Linked DNA regions of Roseateles amylovorans. The protein of the gene in region 2 interacts with the protein of the main gene of each other region in a pairwise test. Links are inferred from orthologs where the notes say so. Each region holds a gene or a part of one and is shown on either strand. Other genes may lie near its edges. The genes, in order: recR and recO.

Evidence for each region.
Region 1: the proteins of recO (region 2) and recR interact in binary tests that used the Escherichia coli proteins (3 or more experiments, as listed by UniProt). The link is inferred for Roseateles amylovorans from one-to-one orthologs.

Annotation. Positions count from the first base shown.
Region 1 is NZ_CP104562.2:4,456,275-4,459,302, forward strand. Bases 81-2,793 are described here. They hold recR (recombination mediator RecR), read right to left. Parts: upstream 1,875-2,793; coding sequence 1,287-1,874; downstream 81-1,286. Other genes in these bases: N4261_RS18470 (transglycosylase SLT domain-containing protein), read left to right, coding at 81-517; N4261_RS18475 (MAPEG family protein), read right to left, coding at 672-1,061; N4261_RS18485 (YbaB/EbfC family nucleoid-associated protein), read right to left, coding at 1,885-2,211; dnaX (DNA polymerase III subunit gamma/tau), read right to left, coding at 2,243-2,793. Outside these bases: more of N4261_RS18470, read left to right, coding at 1-80; more of dnaX, read right to left, coding at 2,794-3,028. UniProt on the Escherichia coli protein: May play a role in DNA repair. It seems to be involved in an RecBC-independent recombinational process of DNA repair. It may act with RecF and RecO.
Region 2 is NZ_CP104562.2:5,276,086-5,279,149, reverse strand. The notes cover bases 280-3,028. They hold recO (DNA repair protein RecO), read left to right. Parts: upstream 280-1,141; coding sequence 1,142-1,915; downstream 1,916-3,028. Other genes in these bases: N4261_RS21820 (GNAT family N-acetyltransferase), read left to right, coding at 2,712-3,028; N4261_RS21825 (pyridoxine 5'-phosphate synthase), read left to right, coding at 1,930-2,715; era (GTPase Era), read left to right, coding at 280-1,030. In the rest of the region: more of era, read left to right, coding at 113-279; more of N4261_RS21820, read left to right, coding at 3,029-3,064. UniProt on the Escherichia coli protein: Involved in DNA repair and RecF pathway recombination.

The DNA.
Region 1 (3,028 bases), 820 kb from region 2 along the record:
CATGAGCGAGACCGGCCTGCGCGAGATCAACCGCATTCCGGCGCGCATGCTGGTCAAGCAAGGCTCGACGCTGCTGGTGCCGCGCAGCGCCGCCCGCGACAAGGACGTCTCCGAACACCTGGCCGACAACGCCAGCATCATGTTCGCACCGGACGTGCCGCCGATGCGTCGCGTCACGCTCAAGGCCGGCAAGGGCGACACCGTGGCCACGGTGGCCCGTCGCTACCGGCTGGGCCCGACCCAGGTGGCGCAGTGGAACAAGGTCAGCACCAAGGCGACCTTCAAGCATGGTCAGCAGGTCGTCGTCTACCTGCGCGAGGGTCAGGCCATTGCGGCCGAAACCCCGTCCGCTACGCGCAAGACGCCGACCCGCGCCACCCGCGTCGCCTCCTCCAAGTCCAACGCCAAGCCCACGACGAAGGCCTCTTCCGGCAAAACCCGCAGCGCCAAGGTGGCCGGCAGCCGGGTGACCGGCGGCGGTGGCAGCACGGTGTCGACCAAGGCGTCGATCCGCTGAACGGGGCCCCAGGGCCCGCCGTGACGGCGATGTACCGGTGACCTGCTGGTGACCTACTGGTGGTGACCTGCTGGTGACGATACCGGCGAAAAAATGGGCGCTCCCGGAGCGCCCATTTTTCATGCGTGGCCGAGTGCTTCGGCCGGCCCGTCGATCAGACGAAGAACAGCGCGATCGACACGCCCATGCCGGCAATCCAGGCCGCGCTTCGCAGTCCCGCCACATTCGCTACATAAAACGCGACATACAGCAGACGCAGCACGATGAAGCTCACCGCCAGCAGGTCGATGCGCGACTGATCATGCTGCATCTGCTGTGCCGCCAGCACCCCGGCGACAAACAGCGGCAAGGCTTCGAAGCTGTTCGCCTGGGCCGCATTGGCCCGCGCCTGCCAACCGGACTGGCGGTTCAGCCAGCCGCGGGGATCGTGGTTGTCGTAGCCCCCATCGCGACGGTGCTTGCCGAAGCCCTTGGACTTCGCCAGTCCCGCACAGAGGATGGGCAGCACGCCCGCGATGATCAGGCAGTAGTTGGCCAGGGTCATGGTGATTCCAGCAAGTAAAAAGGCAAAGGCAGTGGCAGCGCCGAAGGCGCGGGCAGAAACGGAGTCGGCACAGACAACGTCGACAATACAGCCGCCAGCGCGCTCATCGGCAGCGCTTGACTCGGCAACGCTTGACTCAGCGCTTGAATTGGCAGCGGTTGAGCCGGCAGCGCACCAGTCGATCGAACCGGCAACGCCCCTGCGTCGCAGCACCACCGGCCGCGGTCAGGTGGCGCGTCGATCCACCAATGCATGCGCGATGGTGCCCAGATCCACATACTCGAGCTCGCTGCCCACCGGCACGCCGCGCGCCAGCCGGGTACTGCGCAGGCCGCGCACCCGCAGCGCTTCGGCCAGCACATGGGCGGTCGCTTCGCCTTCGGCGGTGAAGCTGGTGGCAAGGATGACCTCTTCCACCTGACCATCCGCCGCCCGCGCCAGCAGCGGCTCGACGCCAATCTCACGCGTGCCCACCCCGTCCAGCGGGCTGATGCGGCCCTGCAGCACGAAGTAATAGCCGTGGTAGGAGGCGGTGCGCTCCATCGCCGCCTGGTCGGCTGGCGTCTCGACGACGCACAGCAGACGCGCATCCCGGCGGCTGTCCTGGCAGATGGGGCACAGCGGCGATTCGCTGAAGGTGTAGCAGCGTTCGCAATGCCGGACGCTGTGGGTGGCCTGCTGCAGCGCGTGCGCCAGCGCGTCGGCGCCGGGGCGGTCATGCTGCAGCAGGTGATAGGCCATGCGCTGGGCCGACTTCTGGCCCACGCCGGGCAGGCGCCGCAGAGCCTCGATCAGCTGTTCGAGTGCGGTCACCGTGGCCCGATCAGAACGGGAACTTCATGCCGGGGGGCATCGGCATGCCGGCGGTCAGCTTGGACATCTTCTCCTGGCTGACTTCCTCGGCGCGGCGGACGGCGTCGTTGAACGCGGCCGCCACCAGGTCTTCCAGCATGTCCTTGTCATCGGCCAGCAGGCTGGGATCGATGGCCACGCGCTTGACGTCGTGCTTGCAGGTCATGGTGACCTTCACCAGGCCGGCGCCGGACTGGCCCTCGACCTCGATGTTGCCCAGCTCGTCCTGCGCCTTCTTCAGGTTGTCCTGCATCGCCTGGGCCTGCTTCATCAGGCCTGCGAGTTGACCCTTCATCATGATGGTGATCCTTGTCGTTCGGGGAGAGAGTTCAGAGAGGTTTGATGGACCCGGGCAGGATGCGCGCGGTCTTGAACTGCGTCAGCAACTGCTGGACCTCGGGGTCTTCGAGGATGATGGTTTCGGCACGGCGCTGCCGTGCGCGGGCTGCCATGGTATCGCGCAGGGCCGGTGAATCGGTGGCACGGCCGGCTTCGATCTCCAGACGCACCGGCGCCTGGACCCAGCTCGACAGCGCCGCCTGCAGCTTGTCCTGCAGGCCGGGCTGGCGCAGCGACTCGCGCTCCACCCGCAGCCGCCAGCGCTGCGGCTGCTCCTGCTCGGCGATCTCCAGGCATTCGGATTGCAGCGCCAGCTCACGGGTCAGCGCGGTCAGGCCGAGTTGCGGCACGGTGGCATACCAGCGCTCACCCAGCGGGGTGGCGACCAGGGCCACCTCGTCCACGGCGGTGGACAGGTAGATGCCCTGGGTGGCGGCATCGTCCGCAGACGGATCGTCCAGCAGCGTGGGGCCGTCACCCATCTCCTCATCCCCCGGCGGCGGCACGTCCAGCCAGGGCGGCGGACCGTCGTCGTCATGCGGCGGGGAGATGTCATCCAGGTCATCGGCCTCGGCCTGGACCGATGGCGGCGGCGCCGCACGGGGGCGCAACCGGTCGCTGAACCGTGTGGCCGGCGCACCCGCAGGCGCGGCCCGCAGGCTGGCGGCTGGCGCCGGGCGGGGCGCAACGGCCGCTGGTGCTGGTGCTGGTGCCGGAGGCTGCGCTGCGGCAGAGACCGGCGTCGGTGCTGATGCAACGACGGGGCTCGTCGGAGA
Region 2 (3,064 bases):
TGAGTCCGACGACGACACTGCTGAGGTGGAAGGCGAGGATGACGGCGATGACGGCGATGACGTCGACGACCACGGCGACGGGGAGGACGCCCTCGATGACGACGCTTCCGCCGTGCGCGGCGGTGTCGGTGCGCCCCCGGTCTTCGACGGCGATACCCGCTGCGGCCTGATCGCGATCGTCGGGCGGCCCAACGTCGGCAAGTCGACGCTGCTGAATGCGCTGGTGGGCCAGAAGGTGTCCATCACCTCGCGCAAGGCGCAGACCACGCGGCACCGCATCACCGGCGTGCGCACGGTGGACGAGACCCAGTTCGTGTTCGTCGACACCCCGGGCTTCCAGACCCGTCACAGCTCGGCGCTGAACCGCAACCTGAACCGCACGGTGCAGGGCGTGCTGGCCGATGTGGACCTGGTGCTGTTCGTCGTCGAGGCGGGCCGCTTCGGCCTGGATGACGCCAAGGTGCTGTCGCTGCTGCCGCAGGACAAGCCGGTGGTGCTCATCGCCAACAAGCTGGATGCGGTCAATCGCCGTGCCGAGCTGATGCCGTGGCTCAAGAGCATGCAGGAGCGTCGCAATTTCAGCGAATTCGTGCCGCTGTCGGCGCAGAAGAATTCGGACGTCCAGCGGCTGTTCCAGATCCTCAAGCCCTACCTGCCCGAGCAGGAATGGTTCTACGACCAGGAAGCGCTGACCGACCGCAGCGAGAAGTTCCTGGCCAGCGAGATGATCCGCGAGAAGCTCTTCCGGCTGACCGGTGATGAGTTGCCGTATGCCGCCACCGTCGTCATCGACCGCTGGGAAGAAGAGGGCAACCTGCGCCGCATCGCCGCCACCATCGTCGTGGAGCGTGAGGCCCAGAAGGGCATGATCATCGGCCAGGGCGGTGAACGCCTGAAGCGGATCGGCTCCGAAGCCCGCCAGGAGCTGGAAACGCTGATGGACGCCAAGGTCTTCCTTGAGCTGTGGGTGAAGGTCCGCTCCGGCTGGGCGGATTCGGAAGAGCATCTGCGGTCCTACGGCTACGAATGAAGCCCAAGGGGATGCCGCGCCCGGTGGACGCGGCCCTCCGCGCTTCTCCGTTTCCGTGTTCGTGTCCGTTTCGGTTGATCTTGGGACGAGGGATGATTCCGTTGAGAGGCCATGGCCACACGCGCTAAGCCGCCTGCGACCCAGGCGGCTTTTGTCCTTCATCACTACGACTGGAGCGAGACCAGCCTCGTGCTGGATCTGTTCACCCGCGATCAGGGCCGGCTGTCGGTGGTCGCCAAAGGGGCGAAGCGGCCGTACTCCCAGCTGCGTTCGGTGCTGCTGCCGTTCCTGCGGCTGCAGGTCACGCTGAGCAAGCCGTCGAAAATGAATGAGGACGGTGCCGCCGAGGTCCAGACCCTGCGCGGCGCGGAATGGGTCGGCGGGCAGACGCTGCCCGGCGGGGCTGCGCTGTTCAGTGGCTATTACGTCAACGAGCTGCTGCTGAAGTTCCTGCCGCGTCAGGATGCGCAACCCGCGCTCTTCGACACCTACGCCGAGCTGCTCCCGCAGCTCAATGCGGTGGACACCGCTCAGGCCGCGCTCCGTGCCTTCGAACTGCGGCTGTTGTCCGAATGCGGTCTGCTGCCCGATCTCAGCGTGCTGGCCACCACACAAGCGCCCCTGGAGCCGGAGCGTCCCTACATGATTTCGGCCGAGTCCGGCGTGATCGTGCCCAACCATGACGCGCCCCAACTTCAGGGTCAGGCGCTGATCCAGTTGCAGGCCGCCCTGATGCACGGCAGCTCGGCGGCCTTGCAACAGGCCTGCGAAGCGGCGGGCGCTTCGATGAAGCCGCTGCTACGTGGTCTGCTTCACTATCATCTGGGGCATCGTCCGCTGCGCACGCGCCAGGTCTTGCTGGACGTGCAGAAGCTGCTCACCTGAGGTTAGCCCCGCCCATGAATCCCCTCATCGCTCCCGAAGGCGCTCGCCATGACGCGCGCTGCGCGCTGTCCGTCAATGTGAACAAGGTGGCGCTGCTGCGCAATACGCGACACCTGGGCATTCCCAGCGTGATCCGCGCCGCACAGCTGTGCCTGGAGGCCGGTGCGCAGGGCATCACTGTGCATCCGCGCCCGGATGCGCGCCACATCCGCGCCGACGATGTGCGCGAGCTGGCCACACTGATGAAAGCCTGGCCGCAAGCCGAATACAACATCGAAGGCAATCCGACGCAGAACCTGATGGACTTCATCCGCGAGGTCCGTCCGCATCAGGCCACCTTCGTGCCCGACAGCGAGGATCAATTCACCTCCGACCACGGCTGGCAACTGCCGGCCGACGCCGAGCGGCTGCGTCCGATGATCGCCGAGTGCAAATCCCTGGGCGTGCGGGTCAGTCTGTTCATGGATCCGTTGCCGGAGGCGATGGCGCATGTCGCCGCGCTGGGCGCCGATCGCATCGAGCTCTACACCGAGCGCTGGGCCAGCGCCTACGGCACACCGAAGGAGGACGAGGTGCTCGCCACCTTCACCGCGACCGCCCGCGCCGCGCTGGCGCAGGGCTTGGCGATCAATGCCGGTCACGACCTCAACCGGGACAACCTCACCCGCTTCCTGCGCGAGGTGCCGGGCGTGGCGGAAGTGTCCATCGGCCATGCGCTCATCGCCGACGCACTGGAGCTCGGCTATGCCGAGACCGTGCGCGACTATCAGCGCTGCATCCAGCGCGCCTACGCGGGATGAGCTCGATCCGTCGCGCTGTGGCGGCAGACCTGCCGCGCATCGCGGCACTGGCGCGTTGGGTCTGGCTGGACACCTATGCCTCGCACGGCGTGACCGCTGCGTTCGCCGCCTATGTGGAGGACGCCTTCCGACCCGAGACGCTCGCCCGGGCGCTCGCCCAAGATCCGATGTGGGTCATCGAGGGGCCGCCGGACGTCGTCCCGCCCAAACCGGGCGCGCGGACCGATGTCAAGCCGAATCCTCGCTCGCGGGACGACGACATCAAGGCGGCCGGGTTGCCGGCTGCGCAGGCGCTGGCCCCGGCACCCGACTTGCCGCTGCAGGCCTGGGCCGCGCTGGACAGCCACAC